DNA from 3 places in the Kitasatospora sp. NPDC051170 genome. Region 2 is predicted to be linked to each of the others. Evidence: riboswitches for the same ligand, from Rfam matches in the RefSeq annotation. Region 2 holds a riboswitch; each other region holds the start of a gene.
The links. Region 2 has a riboswitch for cyclic di-AMP ahead of ACIBCA_RS07965 (family 16 glycosylhydrolase). Riboswitches for the same ligand answer to the same signal wherever they lie in the genome.
Positions count from the first base shown of each region.

Region 1: linked by a shared signal. The riboswitch ahead of ACIBCA_RS07150 (transglycosylase family protein) and the one ahead of ACIBCA_RS07965 (family 16 glycosylhydrolase) in region 2 are both predicted to bind cyclic di-AMP.
Region 3: linked by a shared signal. The riboswitch ahead of ACIBCA_RS14780 (M23 family metallopeptidase) and the one ahead of ACIBCA_RS07965 (family 16 glycosylhydrolase) in region 2 are both predicted to bind cyclic di-AMP.

Region 1 is NZ_JBITFA010000003.1:11,197-16,881, reverse strand. Features, by position in the region: gene ACIBCA_RS07165 (glycoside hydrolase family 13 protein) at 1-707, shown strand, start outside; gene ACIBCA_RS07160 (LacI family DNA-binding transcriptional regulator) at 733-1,752, shown strand; gene ACIBCA_RS07155 (hypothetical protein) at 1,814-2,014, opposite strand; gene ACIBCA_RS07150 (transglycosylase family protein) at 2,156-3,451, opposite strand; cyclic di-AMP (ydaO/yuaA leader) riboswitch at 3,438-3,603, opposite strand; gene ACIBCA_RS07145 (hypothetical protein) at 4,042-4,974, opposite strand; gene ACIBCA_RS07140 (DUF397 domain-containing protein) at 5,546-5,685, shown strand, end outside.
Region 2 is NZ_JBITFA010000003.1:203,405-209,089, forward strand. Features, by position in the region: gene aceB (malate synthase A) at 1-211, opposite strand, end outside; gene ACIBCA_RS07955 (IclR family transcriptional regulator) at 380-1,177, shown strand; gene ACIBCA_RS07960 (hypothetical protein) at 1,256-1,906, shown strand; gene ACIBCA_RS07965 (family 16 glycosylhydrolase) at 1,996-3,279, opposite strand; cyclic di-AMP (ydaO/yuaA leader) riboswitch at 3,281-3,447, opposite strand; gene ACIBCA_RS07970 (MoaF-related domain-containing protein) at 3,797-4,126, shown strand; gene ACIBCA_RS07975 (alpha/beta hydrolase) at 4,273-5,433, opposite strand; gene ACIBCA_RS07980 (ArsR/SmtB family transcription factor) at 5,560-5,685, opposite strand, start outside.
Region 3 is NZ_JBITFA010000005.1:393,357-399,041, forward strand. Features, by position in the region: gene ACIBCA_RS14765 (TetR/AcrR family transcriptional regulator) at 48-629, opposite strand; gene ACIBCA_RS14770 (alpha/beta fold hydrolase) at 718-1,542, opposite strand; gene ACIBCA_RS14775 (YiaA/YiaB family inner membrane protein) at 1,669-1,953, opposite strand; cyclic di-AMP (ydaO/yuaA leader) riboswitch at 2,151-2,309, shown strand; gene ACIBCA_RS14780 (M23 family metallopeptidase) at 2,322-3,164, shown strand; gene ACIBCA_RS14785 (hypothetical protein) at 3,260-4,168, opposite strand; gene ACIBCA_RS14790 (GNAT family N-acetyltransferase) at 4,207-4,752, shown strand; gene ACIBCA_RS14795 (sensor domain-containing protein) at 4,916-5,656, shown strand.

The DNA.
Region 1 (5,685 bases), 190 kb from region 2:
CCCTCGACTCCATGCGCCCCGTCGACGCCCCCACCACCTGGGTGCTGTCCAACCACGACGTCACCCGCCACGCCACCCGCTTCGCCAACGAACCGGGCCTGGGCACCCAGATCCGCACCCCCGGCGACCGCGCCCTCGGCCTGCGCCGCGCCCGCGCCGCCACCCTGCTGATGCTCGCCCTGCCCGGCTCCGCCTACGTCTACCAGGGCGAGGAACTCGGCCTGCCCGACGTCACCGACCTGCCCGACGAGGTCCGCCAGGACCCGTCCTTCTTCCGCCAGGCCGGCCAGGACGGCTACCGCGACGGCTGCCGCGTCCCCATCCCCTGGTCCGGCACCGAGGCCCCGTACGGCTTCGGCCCCACCGCCGGCGGCCCCTCCTGGCTGCCCCAGCCCGCCGACTGGGCCCAGCTCAGCGTCGAGGCCCAGACCGGCGACCCGACCTCCACCCTGGAGCTCTACCGCAGCGCCCTCGCCCTGCGCCGCTCCCGGCCCGAACTCGGCGCCGGCACCGGGGTCGAGTGGCTGGACGCCCCCGAGGGCGTGCTCGCCTTCCGCCGCGGCACCTTCGTCTGCACCGTCAACACCACCGGGCAGCCCGTGCGCCTGGCCGCCCCCGGCGAGCTGCTCCTCGGCTCCACCGACCTGGCGGTCGAGGGCGGCGAGACGGTCCTCGCGCCGGACAGCACCGGCTGGTGGGCGGTCTGACGTGGGTGCAATAGGCTCTGGGCCCGTGACTACGGCGCGACTCTCAGACATCGCGGCGCAGGCGGGGGTCAGCGAAGCCACCGTCTCCCGCGTACTCAACGGCAAGGCGAACGTCTCGGCCGCCACCCGGCAGACCGTCCTGGCGGCCCTCGACGTGCTCGGCTACGAGCGGCCGACCCGGCTGCGCCAGCGCAGCGCCGGACTCGTCGGACTGATCACGCCCGAGCTGAGCAACCCGATCTTCCCCGCCCTGGCGCAGGTCATCGAGCAGGTGCTCAGCCGCCACGGCTTCACCCCGGTGCTCTGCACCCAGACGCCGGGCGGCTCCACCGAGGACGAACTGGTGGAGATGCTCGTCGACCGGGGAGTGGCGGGCATCGTCTTCGTCTCCGGCCTGCACGCCGACAGCACCGCCGACCACGACCGCTACGCCCGCCTCGCCGGGCGCGGCGTCCCGTTCGTGCTGATCAACGGCTTCAGCGAGCGGATCGACGCGGCGTTCATCTCGCCCGACGACCGGGCCGCGATGTGGATGGCCGTCCAGCACCTGGCCGAACTCGGCCACGAGCGCATCGGGTTGGCGATAGGCCAGCAGCGGTACGTCCCCGTGCTGCGCAAGATCGAGGGCTTCACCGCCGCGATGCGCGAGGTGCTGGGGTTCGGGGCCGAGGAGGCCGCGGGGCTCGTCCACCACACGCTGTTCAGCGTGGAGGGCGGGCACGCGGCGGCCGGCGCGCTGCTGGACAAGGGCTGCACGGCGATCGTCTGCGGCAGCGACATGATGGCGCTCGGGGCGATCCGGGCGGTGCGCCAGCGCGGCCTCGCGGTGCCGCAGGACGTCTCGGTGGTCGGCTTCGACGACTCGCCGCTGATCGCCTTCACCGACCCGCCGCTGACCACGATCCGCCAGCCGGTCGAGGCGATGGCCACGGCGGCGGTGGACGCGCTGCTGGAGGAGGTGGGCGGGAACTCCGCCCAGCGCGGGGAGTTCGTCTTCCAGCCGGAGCTGGTGATGCGCGGCTCCACGGGGGCGCGTACGCGCTGAGCCCCGGTACGGGAGGGCCCCCGGAGAGCGATCGCTCTCCGGGGGCCCTCCCGTCGTGCGTTCAGCCCTCCTGGGAGGTGGGGCGCTCGACCGTGAGGCGGTGGCCGTCCGCGGACTCACCGGTACGGGTCTCGGTGCGGCGGCCTCGGGCCAGGTAGTCGCGCAGGACGAGTTCGACGGCGTCCTGAGGGTTCTTGGTACCGGCGAGCATCATCACGTCGATCGCGAGATTGGCGTCGAGCGTGACGGTGACCTGGGCCATGGTGACTCCTCCTCGGGGTGCAGAGCAGCAGCATGCCCGTTGGCCCGGGGTTTGACCATGCGAATGCCGAAGCCCCCCGGGGAGAGTGGCAGGACTCTCCCCGGGGGGTCACCTCGGCGCTTCATCGGCGCCCGGTGTGCGTCAGACGCGGCCGGCGAAGTCCGGCGCCCAGTTGGCGACGGTCTGCACGCGCACGCCCGAGGACGGGTTGGCGGCCTCGACGTACTGGCCGCCGCCGATGTAGATGGCGACGTGGTAGACGCCCGAGTCCTGGCCGTTGTTGGACCAGAACAGCAGGTCGCCCGGCTGCAGGCTGTCCAGCGAGACGTGGGTGCTCGCGGCGGCCTGGTCGGCGGCGACGCGCGGGACGGAGATGCCCGCGGCGCGCAGCGCGGCCTGGGTCAGGCCGGAGCAGTCCCAGCCGCCGTTGCCGGTGCCGCCGTAGACGTACGCCTGGCCGACCTTCGACTGGGCGAAGGAGACGGCGGCGGCCATGCTGCCGGTGGCGGCCTGGGTCTGCTGGGCGGGGGCGGCGGGCTTGGCCGGCTTGGCGGCCTGCTCCTGGGCGGCCGGCTTGGCGTTCACGGTACCGCTGCCGGAGGAACCGCCGTTCGTGGAGCCGGACTTCTGGGAGCGGTCGAACCAGGAGAAGTCCGAGCCGGACTTGGCGGCGGTGCCGGCCTCGTCGAAGCTGAGCTTCTGGCCCGGGTAGATGGTGTCCGGGCCGTCGGTGAGGGTCGAGCGGTTGAGCTCGTACAGGTGCTGCCAGCCGCCGCGGACGTTGTGCTTGTCCGCGATGGTGGACAGCCAGTCGCCCTCGACCACGGTGTAGGCGCCCTGGGTGCCCTGGGCAGCCTGCGGGGCCTGCTGGGCGGGGGCCTGCGGCTGGGCCTTCTTCTGGGCCCAGGCGCCCTTGCCGCCCTGGGCGGGGGTCTGGGTCTGCGGCTGGGTCTGCGCCTGGGCCTGGTCCTGCGCGGGGGCGGCCGGCGCGGCGGGCTTCGCGGCGGGCTTGGCGGCCGAGGTGTCGACGGCCGGGGCGCCGCCGCCCTTGGTCAGGCCGGCCTGGACGGAGCAGACGGGCCAGGCGCCGGGGCCCTGCGAGGCGAGGACCTTCTCGGCGACGGCGATCTGCTGGTCCTTGGTGGCCTGGTTCGCCTGCGGGGCGTACGAGGTGCCACCGAAGGCGGCCCAGGTGCTGGAGGTGAACTGCAGGCCGCCGTAGAAGCCGTTGCCGGTGTTGATGCTCCAGTCGCCGCTGCTCTCGCACTGGGCGACCTTGTCCCAGGTGGCCACGGAGGCGGCGGAGGCGGTGGTGGTGGTGAGGCAGGGGATCGTGAGGCCGACGCCCGCGACGCCGAGGGCGGCGATCACGCGACGGGTGCGGCTGGACAGGCGGTTGCCGTTGGTGGGCAGCATGAAGACGCGGTCCTCTCCCACGCCTGCGAGGTGAGCTGTCGGATTCGGGCTGGAGTTGCCCGGCCGCGCGCTGCGCGGCTTCACCCCTAGCCCCTGGCCGTTCCGGAGAACGGCCGAGGGCGACTTACCTGGTTCCCCCGCTCCTGCCGTGGTGCGTTTCGCGCTGCCAGGTACATCCGACGGCAGGACTCGGCGTCGCGGATGAACTGGGTCCGTGTGGTTACGAACGGGGAGCACGTTAAGCAGACCGAACTTCAATCCGCAAATAGCTGTGATGTGCATCACGGGAAATCGGAAATTGCCGAATGGGCGCATTTCAAGATCGGAAATGATCGTTTATCGGCAAGGCGGCTTCGAATTCCCGGAACTGGCTCCGCCTCAGGTCGGGAGTGACGGAGCGTCGGAGCGCGGAGGGGGCGCGCCTTTCGTGCCGGGGGAGTGTCCAGGATGCGGGCGCCGGCTCATTTCCCGTATTCATCGACATTCGTCGACAAAAGAGACCAGAACGGACATTGCGCCCCCGTCGGTGCGCCGGAACCGGAAATGCGGAGGGGGCCCGGAACCGCCTTTCGGCCGTTCCGGGCCCCCTCCGAGGGCTCGCCGCGGGCTTCTCAGCCCTCCACGGGCGCCTGGGCGGCCGCGTGGGCGCCACGGGAGCCCTGGGAGGGCTCCGCGGACGCCTCGGCCTCGGCCAGGGCCTCCGGGGAGGGCGCGGGCAGCGCGGCCAGGTAGGTGGAGGCGATCAGCTGCCCCACGCTCGGGTACGCGCCCAGCGGGGCCGCCGACGGGCAGCCGGTCTCCTCGGCGGCCGTGGCGAGCAGCTCGGAGTCCGCCTCCGGGCCGATCACCAGCGGGGCCAGCGCCGGGCGCTGGGAGCCGGTCTCCTTCAGGTGCTCGACGGCGCCGGCCACCGAGCCGGGCACGTCCAGCGCGGCCGCGACGACCGGCACGGCCAGGCGCGCGGCGAGCAGCACGCCGGTGATGCCCGCGGCGGCCGCCGCCTCCTCGCCGCCGACGACGGTCAGCACGACCCCGTCCGCGGCGGTGGCGATGGCGAACAGCCGCGCCCGGTCGGCCCGGGCCAGCCCGGCCTCGGACAGCCGCACGTGCACGGCCTCGGCCAGCAGCGGGTGCGGGCCGAGCGCGTCGGTCACGCTCGCGCCGTACTCGGCGGCGACGGCGTGCAGGTCGGTCAGGAAGCCGTGCGCGCCCGGCACCAGCGGAACCACGACGGGCGTGGGCAGGCCCGCCTCGGCGGCCGAGGCCAGCAGCCCGGCGACGGTGTGCTCGCCCTCGGCCTCGGTGCCCTGGCCGGGGAGGTAGCCGACCGCCGTCTGGACGCCGTTCTGCTCGCTGCGCACGATCGAGAGGAGTTCCTCGACGACGGAGCGGGACTCGGGCCCTGCGGTCGCGGGCACGGCCAGCACCAGGGCCGGGCTGCCGGTGGGGATCTCGGGGCGCTCGGGACGGCGGTGGCGCCCCCGCGCACGGGAGCCTGGAGTACGGACGGGCAGTGGCGCGCCCGGGATGGCTGCGGTGCTCATGCCGGAGATCGTAGGACATCGCCCCGTCAGGCCCGCAGTCGGCTGCCGTACGCGCTGCCCGGGGGCGCGTCGGCGGGTCCGTGCGCCCGCCTCCACCGCCCGGGGAGGAAGGCGTCCAAAACGGACGAATCCCCACCGGGCCCCCGTGACCTGGAGTGCAGTCGTCTGACGCGACCGCAGGGGCCGGAAGTTGCACCGGTGGCGAGTGATGTGTTTCACAGCCCGGATGTGTGGACGAGCGGGTCTGACGCAGGGTCACGGTGGTGCGACTCCCGGCGTCCGAAGATCAACATTCAGCGGAGGGATGCTCACGGTCGGTGGCCGGGCCGCCACCGATTCCATCGGCTATGTCCGTTTACGCACCGTCAGGGGAAGGGTCCGTGAAGAGTTCGCGGCTGCCCGTGAAAGGGCTTGTGCACCTGCAATGTCCCGTGCTGATGCACGTGCACTGCGGCTATCATCACGTCAAGTGAGGCGTTGTGCCGGGCCGGTACGGGGCCGGTCCGTTCGTTCGGCGCGTGCCGGGAGCGCCGCGCTGGACGACAACTCCGGATCTCTTCGGGAGATTTCTATGCACGACTCGCAGGACAAGCACGGCTCCTACGGCCCCTACAACGGGATGGCCGCCACCGAACTCCAGGGGGTGGTCTGGCAGAAGAGCCTGCACAGCAACTCCCAGGGCAACTGCGTCGAGTTCGCGGCCCTGCCCGG
Region 2 (5,685 bases):
CGGCGCGGATGCCGGCGGTCTCGGGGAGGAAGTCCAGGGTACCGGTGGCGGCGATCTCCGCGCGCCTGGCCCGGCGCCGGGCGAGCAGTTCCTGCCGTCGCCCCTCGAAGGCGCGATGGAGTCCGGCGACGAAGTCGAGCGCCTCCGGGGTGAGCACCTCCTGCGCCCGGGGGATGTTCGGACCGGCGACAGTGACGGGATCTGCAGCCATGAGCAGGACACTCCTAGAGACGGTTGAGCCTGACTTCCGCGGTCGGAACCCACCTGTCGGCGAGTCCGATTCTGTAAGGTGGACACTAGTTTCCGCGATACAGAATTTCAACGGGTTGTTGAAAGATCGCCGGGACTCTACTCCGCCCCGACAGCGAAGGGAACTCCGGTGGCCCGTACCCCCGAATCAGCATCGACGACCGGCGCCGACCGCGCGAGTGGCGGCGTGCAGTCCGTCGAACGCGCCTTCCAGCTCCTGGAGGCACTGGCCGACTCCGGCGGCGTGGCCACGCTCAGCGAGCTCTCCGGCAGCTCGGGCCTGCCCATGCCCACCATCCACCGGCTGGTCCGCACCCTCGTCCAGCAGGGCTACGTCCGCCAGGACACCGCCCGCCGCTACACCCTCGGCCCCCGGCTGATCCGCCTCGGCGAGACCGCCGGACGCCTGCTCGGCAGCTGGGCCCGCCCGTACCTCGCCGAGCTCATGGAGGCCACCGGCGAGACCGCCAACCTGGCGGTGCTGGAGGGCGGCGAGGTGGTGTACGTCGGGCAGGTGCAGTCGCGGCGCTCGATGCGGATGTTCACCGAGGTCGGGCGCCGGGTGCAGCCGCACTGCACCGGCGTCGGCAAGGCGCTGCTCGCCCAGCTCCCCGAGGACGAGGCACGCGCCGTCCTCGGCCCCAACCCCCTGCCCGCGCACACCCGGTTCACCGTCACCGACCCGCAGGAGCTGATGCGCCAGCTCGCCGAGGCCCGCGAGCGCGGCTACGTGGTCGACGACCAGGAGCAGGAGATCGGCGTACGCTGCATCGCCCTCGCCGTCCCGGGCGCGCCGACGCCCACCGCGCTGTCCGTCTCCGGCCCCGAGGCCCGCGTCCGGGCGCTGGAGGAACAGACCGGAGCGGCCGCGCTGGTGCCGGTGATGCAAGGGATCGCCGCACGGCTCGGGCAGGTCCTCGCGCCCTGACGCTCCGGCGCGACCACAAACCGCCCGCTCCCCCGTCCCCGCTCCCCCGCTCCCCCTTTCGGGCGGACGACGGGCGGGTTGCACCCGGGCCGCGGCGGCGGCTGCGCCACCCTGGTGCGGACGCCGCCCGCGACGGTGCGGGCGGGCGCGGCACGAGAGCAGGGTGAGCCGGACATGGTGGTGCGCGGACGAGCACAGGGAGGCGTCGTCGTCGGCAGGACCGTCGCGGCGGCGGTCTGCGCGGCCGCCCTCCTGACCCCGGGGTCGTCCCTGGCACCGCCCGCGCCCGTCCTGGTCGCACAGGCCTCCCCCGCGCCCTCCCCCGCGGCCTCCGACTCGAAGCTGGAGGTCGTCCGGATCGACCCGGACCCGGCCCCGCCCGGCGGCACCACCACCGTGCACGCCTTCGTCGCCAACCGCGGCCCGGAGACGACGGCCTCCCCCTTCACCGTCCTGGTCGCACTGCCGCAGGGCGTCTCCCCGCAGGGCCCGTACTTCCCCGCCGACTGCGAGGTGCTGCGCCGCGGCCGCCTGGTGCGCTGCGTCTTCGGCCCCGGGCTGCCGCCACTGCGCACCGCGACGGCGCTGGTGCCGGTGCGCCTGGACCCGGAGCTGCGCCCGGGCCGGCTCGGCGGCGGCTGGGTCGCGGTGCGCAGCGCGGACGACCCGGAGGACGCGGGCACCCGGCAGCCGTACGACCTCACGGTCGCCGAACCGGCTGCCGGGTGACGTCCTCCGGGCCGTCCGTACTGACAGTCCGTCCCAACAGTCCGTACTACCTGTCCGTCCTGACAGTCCGTACGTCCCGTCCGCGCTTCCTAGCGGTAGACGCGGACGTAGTCCGCGGCCATGGTGATCGGGGTGTTGCCCTGCGGGGAGGGGTGGTACTTCCCGGCGGACACCGACAGGTTGAGGATCAGGTACGCGGACCAGTTGGCGCCGACGCCCTTGCCGTCGGAGTGGACCTTGACGCCGTTGACGTACCAGTCCACCGAGTTGGCGCCGTAGTAGGTGCCGATGGTGACCCACTGATCCTTGGCGACGGTCTTGGGGTTGGTCCAGTACTCGGGGTTGCTGGGGTTGACGTGGTTGGTCAGCTCGAGCAGGTTCGGGTTGTCGGGGTGGTACTCGAAGGAGTCGATCTCCCCGTGCGCGCCGCTGTCGCCGTTCCAGGTCCACAGCGCCGGCCAGGCGCCGGTGCCCGCCGGGAGCTTGACGCGGGTCTCGGCGTAGTCGCCGGCCTTCACCTTGAAGCCCTGGCTGGAGTACTCGGTGGTGAGCAGGCCCGCGTCCCACGCCTGCTTGCCGTTCTCCAGGGTGTGACTGCCGGGCGCGGCGGTGAAGGTGGCGACGCCGCCGGAGACGGAGACCTTGCTCTGGTCGATCCAGTCGAGCTTGTTGTCGTCCGGGTTGTGGGTCTTGTAGTGGTACGAGCTGCTCTGGTCGCCGGTCCAGCGGGAGCCGTACGCGATCGGGCCGTTGAACTCCTCGTAGAAGGCCATCGACTTGCCGGCGATCGGCGCGGCCTGCGGGTTCGGGGCCGGGGTGGGCGTCGGAGTCGGAGTCGGAGTCGGCGTGGGCGTGGGCGTGGGCTTTGGGGTCGGGGTCGGGGTCGGGCTCGGGGTGGGCGTCGCGGTGGTGGAGACCACGAGCTTCTGCGAGGCCAGGTTGTGCCAGGCGCCGGCCTGGTCCTGCCAGAAGCCGAACTGGGTGTACGTGCCGGCGGGCAGGGTGCGGGCGGCGCTGGTGAAGCTCAGGCCGCTGGGGCAGATCCGCACGTTGGAGGCGTTGCCGGGGAAGTCCAGGTTGGTGCCGGCGGCGTCGCGCACGCCCACGCCCACGGTCTTCGCGGTGAAGCAGGCCGAGGAGTGGAGGGTGAGCGAGGCCGTGGTGGCCTTGTTCGCGACCATGGTGGCCGGGGCCAGGCGGTCCTGGGTGACGGTCGGGGCGGTCGCGGCCTGGGCGCCGGTGGCGGCCGGGAGGCCGAGGAGGCCGGCGCCTCCGATGGCGAGCGCGCCGGTGGCGGCGAGGGCGGCGTTGCGGCCGCGGTGGGAGGGGCGGGCGTGGCGCGCGACGCGGCGGGCCCGGGCAGGCTTGAGCATGGTGTGTCCTCTGCGACGCCTGCGAGGTGAGCTGTCGGGTTCGGGCCGAGGAAGCCCGGCCGCCTGTGGGAGGCGGCTTCACCCCAAGCCGCGGCCGCTGCGCGGGAGCGCAGGGCCGGGCACTGACCTTGGTTCCCCCGCTCCCGTCCACTGTGGTGCTCGACTGCCCGCCGGCGGGTGGACGGGACTCGGCGTCCCGGCGGCGGGGTCCGCGGGGGCGGACGACGGTTGCAGGCTAGGCAACTCGTCCGTGGGCGGACAACTCTCCGGGGCCCGTTGTCGCGCACCTCACAGTGGTGTCGATCAACCACGCTGCGTGGCGGGCGAGTTGATCACGCCGGGGTGGCGCGTACGGGCCCGGCCGACTCCATACCGGAGAATGGCGCCGCCCGTGTGGGCCCAGTCGGATAAATTGGAGGCCTGTCCTCCTACGCACTGCACAAGAGCGCGTGGGAACACCGGGACCACCAGCCCGACGCCTTGCCCGCCCACCTCCCGACCGAGGAGCCGCCCCACCATGACCACGTCCCTGCCCGGCTTCGCCGGCCGCACCTACGTCTTCCGGGTCGACAACGGCGCGGCGTTCCGCAACACCTACTCGGCCGACGGCACACGGCTGCGCTGGGAGGGCCTCGGTGAGTCGGCGGGCCAGTGGGAGGACGTGGGCCTGCATGTGGCCGAGGTCGCGCCGGAGATCTACTTCGTGAGCTGGACGGAGCGCAGCGGCATCACCGTCAGCCACGTGATGGACCTGGCCAGGCTCACCGTCCGGGCGTTCTGGACCTTCGAGGGCGAGGGCGGCCGCGTCGGCCAGCTGCACACCGGGACCCTGGAGCGGGTGGGCTGAGCACCCGCCTGAGCGCCTTCCTGGGCGCCTTCCCGAGTGCCTTCCCGAGCGCCCGCCTGAGCGCTTTCCCGAGCGCCTTCCCGTACGAACGGAACGGCGGCGGGGCCCGGAACCGGCGTACGGTCCCGGGCCCCGCCGCTGCCCTGTCAGGCGGTGGCGGACGCGGCCGGCCGGTCCGGGACCTTGAGGTGCTGGGAGAGCCACTCCAGCGAGGAGGGCAGCAGCGCGCTCCAGGTCTCGAAGTTGTGGCCGCCGTTCTCGAGCATGCTGTACGAGACCTTCATCGGGCTCTGCACCGCGTCGACGAACGCCTCGGTCTCCTGCCGGTAGTTCCCGTCGCCCTTCTTGGTGCCCGCCAGCAGCACGGACACCTTCGGCTGCGGCAGGTTCCTGAGCCGCCACAGCAGGTTCGCCTCGTGGCGGCGCTGCTCGCTGCCGCCGAAGAGGTCGCCGGTGGTCGGGTCGTCGGTCGGGGCGTCGTAGTACGCGGAGAGGGCGACGGCCGTCGGGAAGACGTCCGGGTGGCGCATGGCCAGCTTGAGGGCGCAGTAGCCACCGGTGGAGTTGCCCATGAACGCCCACGCCTGCGGATCGGTGGAGACCCGGTAGCTGGCCTGGATCGCGGAGGGCACGTCCTTGGCGAAGTACGTGTCGGACTGCGCCCCGTTCGGGACGTCCTCGCACTCGGTGTCCTGCGGCAGGGCCGGCGAGGGGCGCACCAGGACCATGACGGTCGGCTGCATCCTCCCCTCCTGGAGGAGCTTGAGCGCCGCGCCCGGGTAGTTGAAGCGGGTGATCAGGTTCTCGGCGATTCCCGGGAAGCCGGTGCTGACGATCACGGCCGGGAACTGCTTGTCGGCGTACGCGGGCTGGAAGTACTGCGGCGGCAGGTAGACGTAGCCCTCGGTGGAGAGGCGGCTGATCCTCCCGTCGATGCGGACCTTGCGGATCTCGCCGGACTGGGCGGGCTCGCGGCCCATCGCGCCGCCGCCCTTGACCGAGGCGGTGCCGATCGTGTCCACCACGAGGCGGCCGGAGGCGTCGGCCTTGTTGTGGATGACCACCGGGCCGGTCTCACCGGTGCCCAGCAGGTCGTCCCAACTGCTGTAGAACGCGAAGTAGTTGTTGGCCACCAGGCCGAGCGCCGCGAGCACGGTGAGCTGGGTGCCGAGCAGCGCGCCGATCCGGCCGAGCACCGCCTGCCAGCTCTTCCCCGCCAGTCTGGGCCACAGCCAGACCGTGCCGATCATCATCACGACGGCGATCAAAACGGTCAGTGCCAGCACCTTGTGGCTCGTCAGACCCATGTCCCACTTGCTCCCACGCCTCGTACCTCCGCGCCCCCGGGGCGGAGGACATCCGGGGAGGTCACCCCGGTTCCCCCGCCGGGGCGTGAGGTCCAACCCTAGCGTCACCTGGGAGAAAGCTGGATGTCAGGTCGAGGGGTGCTCCCGGTCGGGAACGGCGGCGGATCCGGGGGCGGCGACAGCTCCGGAAACGGCGGATCCGGGGACGGCGGATCCGGGAACGGCGGCTCCGGGGACGGCGGCGGATCCGGG
Region 3 (5,685 bases), on a different contig from region 2:
GGCCCGCCGACGGTTCGGCGGGGGCTCGGCGGGGGCTCAGCGGGGGTTCAGCGCGGCGCGGGCGCTCCGGGCCAGCCGCGCAGAGCGGTGGTGAGGGTGGTGATCAGGCGGTCGTGCGTGGTCGTCAGGTCCTCGGCCAGCTGGAAGGCGCCGGAGGTGGTCAGGGCGGCGAAGCCGTGCGCCATCGACCGCACCGTCCGGGCCGCGTGGATCGCCTCGGAGCCGTCGAGCCCGTACTCGCGCAGCACGGCGATGATCACCCCGACGAGCCGGCCCGCCGCCCGGGTGAGGTCCTCGTCGGGCTGGGGCGCCTGCGGGAGCGCGTGGTAGCGGTGCGGGTACGCGGTGGCGTACGCCTGGTACGCCCGCAGCACGGCCGCGACGGCGTCGTCCCCGCTGCGCCCGACGGCCGCCTCCGCGAGCCGGTCGGCGAGCTCCCCGGTGACGCGGACGGCGACCAGCCGCCGCAGTTCGGTCAGGCCGCCGCTGACGTGCTTGTACAGCGAGGGCGTCGCCACACCGGCCCGGGCGGCGACGGCGGCGAGGGTCAGCCCCTCCGCTCCCTGCTCGTCGATGAGGCCGAGGGCGTGGTCGACGACCTGCTCGGGGTTCAGTCCTACGCGGGGCATGGGGGTGTCTCTCTCCGTACGAAGGGGCGGGCGCGTGATCGGGCGCGTGATCGGGGTCGGGAGCGGGACCGGGTGCGGGCTCGCGGTGTCAGCCGCGCTCGGCGAGGAAGGGCAGCAAGGCCTCGGCGACGGCCTGCGGGTTGTCGGCCATCGGGTAGTGGCCCGACCCCTCGATCATCACCTTCTCCGCCCGCAGCGCCGCCGCCTGCCGCCCGGCGACGGCCGCCGGGTCGGGGAAGTCGGGGTCCTTGCTGCCCATCAGCACGATCGCCGGGCACCGCACCCCGGCCGCCCAGCCCACCGGCGCGGAGTCCCCGCCGACGTGCCCGCGGGTGGCGACCTTGCGGCCGGGGGTGCGCAGGGCGGCGACCAGCCCGTCCACGTACGCCTCGAAGTCGGCGGGCTTGGCGCCCGGGTAGGCCATCTTGCGGAGGTAGAAGCCCCAGGCGGCGGGCCAGTGGACGAGCATCGTGCCCATCACCTTCATGACGGCCTTCATCAGCCCGCTGGGCGGGTTCTCGACGAAGGCGTCGATCAGCGCGATCCCGGCGACCCGCCCGGGCGCGTCGAGGGCGGCGCGCACCACGGTGGCGCCCGTGTAGGACTGCCCGACCAGGACGGCCCGCTCGATGCCGAGGTGGTCGAGGAGGGCGAGGGCGTCCCCGGCGACCGCGGCGGGGGAGTAGTCGTCCCAGGCGATGCCGGACTCGCCGAAGCCGCGCAGGTCCATGGTGATCACCCGTCGGCCGGCGGCGGTGAGCAGCGGCCTGAGGTGGCGGTACGCGGTGCGGCTGTCGAGCATCCCGGGGAGCAGGAGGACGGGGAGGCCCTCGCCCTGCCGGGTGTCGTCGAAGGCGATCCGGCCGCCGGGGAGGTCGAGGTACTGGGTGGCGGGGGCGGTGGTGCCGTTCATGGGTTCTCTCCTCGGTCCGGTGCGGGGTGCTGCGCGGTGCTGCCGATAGCCATAAAGCTAAGGCTAATAGCCTTAGCTGTCAAGCTATCGGCGCCACGGATCGAGGATTCCCAGGTCGGGGCCCTGTCAGGCCCCCTGGAACGGATCGTGCTCCGCCAGCAGCTTCTCCAGCCGGGCCTGGTCCACCCGGGCGACGGTGTCGCCGGCCTCCTGTCGGTCCCGGATCACCTTCGCCAGCGTGAAGGCGGAGGTGACGGTGTAGAGCAGGCCCACGCCGAGGAAGGCGCGGACCCACCCCCCGACCGGCAGATAGGCGATCCCCGCGGCGAGGGCCGTGGCGGAGACGCCGAAGGACAGGACGGCCTGGACGTAGTACGCGGCCGTGGTGCGTGACTGCATCGGTGCGCTCATGGCGCCCAGCATGCGTGCGCTCCGGCCCTTGGCACATGAGTAGCGGTACTCAGTCGGGGCCGTGCAACGGGGGATCGTTCGTTGACGTCCCCTCACCCGCTTCCCGGTCGTCCCGGACGAACGGCTTGGAATCAGAGCCTCCTCGGATTAACGTTTGATAACGCAGCGCGGTCTTCAACGCCGTACCCAGACGGCACCGTGCGCCGTCGCCTAATCCCACCGGCCGGCCTTCGGGCAGGTCAGGGAGCCGGGGAACCACGTTCCTTGGGGTGAATCGGCGGGGCTCCGGCCCGGCCGTAGGAGACCTTCCTGCTCCGAACCCGTCAGCTAACCCGGTAGGCGCGAGGGAAGGAAAGGAGCGCGCCCCCGTGGCGTCGACGCACACCCCGGCACACCCGGCCGGCCCCGCAGCCGGTACCCAGCTGCTCGAACATCCCGGCCACGACGGCTTCGAGCCGGACGGCCCCCTCGCGGCCGAGACCGAGACCAACCGCCACCGGATGCCGCGTCAGACCCGCGGCGCCTCCCCGCTGCTCGGCGTCACCGCCGTCGCCGCCACCCTGGGTGCCACCGGCTTCGCCTCCGCGACCCCGGCCGCCGCCCCCGCCGTCGAGGCCCCCGACGAGACCCCCGTCGCCCTCGCCGCCGACCCCGGCCTCGCCCTCGCCGCGCGCATCCAGCAGCAGGCCGACAGCCAGCGCACCGCCGCCGAGGAGGGCGCCCGCCTCCAGGCCGCGAAGGAGGCGGAGGCCAAGGCCGCCGCCAAGGAGGCCGAGGCGAAGAAGGCCGCAGCCGAGGCCGAGGCCAAGAAGGCCGCCGCCCTCACCCTGCCGGTCTCCGACTACCGCCTCTCCGCCCACTACGGCCAGAGCGCCCGCTACTGGGCCCACCTGCACACGGGCCTGGATTTCGCCGCCGACACCGGCACCCCGGTCATGGCCATCGGCCAGGGCACCATCACCTCGGCCGGCTGGTCCGGCTCGTACGGCTACCGGATCGTCGAGACCCTGCCCGACGGCACCGAGATCTGGTACTGCCACCTCTCCTCGATCATCAAGGGCTCCGGCAGCGTCACCGGCGGCCAGCAGATCGGCAAGGTCGGCGCCACCGGCAACGTCACCGGCCCGCACCTGCACCTGGAGGTCCGCCCCGGCGGCGGCGCCCCGGTCGACCCGGAGACCTGGCTCGAGCAGCGGGGCCTCACCCCCTGACGGATCGCGGAAGGGCCCCGGCGCTCGCCGGGGCCCTTCTCGCACCGCTTCCGTCGTGGGACTACTCCAGTAGTGGCACTACTCGCGTAGTGCCACTACTCCTGTAGTTCCGCTTGGTCCGCCTGTTCCCCGGGTTCCGCAGGCACCTGCGCCAGGTACGCGTCGATCTCCTCCGGACCGGGCTCCGGCGCCAGCTCAGGGAACTCCTCGACCAGCAGCCGCGCCAGCCCCGGCACCGTCCACTCCCCGAACAGCTCCAGCGCCGCCCGGGCCGCCGCGTCCTCCAGCCCCTCGAAGTCCCCGGCCAGCTCCTCCGGCATCGGCCGGCCCAGCGCCGTCAGCTCGGCCAGGTTGCGGTAGCTGCGCCGCATCAGCCCGTGCTCCAGCAGCCGGCGTGCGCCGTCGGTGGCCATGCCCACGGACAGCGCCCGGGCCGGGCCCCAGCCCCGCTCGTCCGGCTCGTCCAGCCACCCGGCCTCGGCCAGCGCCTCGAACGCGGCGTGGCGCTCCTCCTCGCCCAGCTCGGCGAAGGCGCCCAGCCAGTCGCGCACGGCGGCCTCGTCGGACACGTCCACCCCGTGCGCGTGCAGCAGCAGGGCGTACAGCCGGGGCCAGGTCACCAGGTCGGCGCGGCGCAGCAGCCCCGCGGCGACCTCCCCCTGCCACTCGGCCTCGGCGTGCAGCCGCTCCTGGCGCTTGGCGTTGAGCCGCTTGGTCGCCCGCTGGTGGTCGACCAGCAGCCGTACGGCGTCGCCGTACGCCAGGGGGTCCGCCTCCGGCGCGGGTTGGACGTACAGGTGCAGCCGCTCGTACAGCAGGTGCTCCACCGCGTTCGAGGTCAGCTCGGGCCAGCCGTCGTGCATCCTGCCCTCGCCCAGCTCCAGCAGCGCCAGCACCGTCCGCAGCGGCTCCTCGGCCACCGGTGGGCGGTCCTGCCCGGCCGCCCAGGCGAGCAGGTCGGCGGCCCTGGTGCGCGGGGCGAGCCGCAGGTCTTCGTCGTTCATGCTCCGACGGTATCCGCGCGCGAGTAGGGTCGGCAGCCATGGTCCCCGTCCAGCTCACCGGCTCCCGCCTCGCCGTCCGCGAACACCACCACACCCCGGAGGAGGTGGAGGCGCTGTACGCGCTGTTCGGCGACCCGGAGGTCACCCGCCACCTGCCCTTCGGACCGCGGACGCCGGAGGACTGCGCCGACCAGCTGGAGCTGTACGTGGAGGAGGCCCTGACCGAGCCCCGGCGCGTCTACCGCCTCGCCGCCGCCCTGCGCGAGGACCCCGGGGCCGCACCGATCGGGCAGGGCTCGCTCTTCCTCGGCCGCCACCGCAGCGCCCACCTCGGCTACGCGCTGCGCCGCGACGCCTGGGGCCTGGGCTACGGCGGTGAGCTCGCCCGGCTGCTCTGCGGCCTCGCCTTCGGCCCGCTGGGCGTGCACCGGCTGGTCGCGGTGGTCGAGGTGGGCAACCCGGCCTCCTCGCGGGTGCTCACCCGGCTCGGGTTCCAGCTGGAGGGGCGGCTGCGGCACGACGTGTGCAAGGACGGGGTCTGGTCGGACGCGTTCCAGTACTCGCTGCTCGCCGACGAGTGGTAGGACGAGTGGTAGGGCGAGCGGCAGGACGAGCGGCAGCCGGCCCAGGGGGGTTAACCCCACCCCCGATCCGCCGGGCCTCCCGATGTTCCCCGGTGCCCCCGTTCGGCCAGACTGGTGGTCGTCAAGGAGTACGAACCACCGCGAAGGGCCGGGGGAACGGAACATGAGCAGCAGCCACGTCACGCAGGACGCCGAGTGGGACTTCGGCGGCTACGGCGACGACGCCGGCCCGCGCCCCGCCCGGGCCCGCCGCACCGAGGAGCCGCCGCCGTTCTGGCGGGCGCCGTTCTCCGCGCACTACTTCCGCGAGGTCGGCTACGCGCTCACCGGCCTGCCGGTGGCGATCGTGGGCTTCGCCGTCTCGATCACGCTGTTCTGCCTCGGCCTCGGCACGGCCGTCACCTGCCTCGGCCTGCCCGTCCTGGCCTCCCTGACCGTCGCGGCCCGGGGCCTCGGCCGGATGGAGCGGGCCCGGGTGCGCTCGATGCTCGGCGTGGACGTGCCCGGTCCGGCGCCGGTGCGCCCGACCCGGCCGGGCTTCTGGGGTTCCGTCACCGCGCGGCTGGCGGACGCGGCGGGCTGGAAGGCCGTGCTGCACCAGGTGGTGATGTTCCCCTGGGCGATCTTCCGCTTCGTGATCACCGTGGTGTTCCTGCTGCTCGGCTGGGCGATGACGCTCTACCCCGTCTACCACTGGGTCTTCCCGACCTACGTCGACTGGCCCGGGTACCGGGTCTACGACTTCACCGTCGACGGCGGGCACTACGAGTACTACGTCCAGTCGCCGGCGCAGATCGCGGCCGTCTCCGTGCTCGGCCTGCTGCTCGTGTTCCTCACGGCGCAGCTGGTGCGCGGCCTGACCAACGTGGACCGGGCCGCCGCCGAGGGCCTGCTCGGGCGCTGAACCGGCCCGGGGTCCTCCTGAGCTCTCCC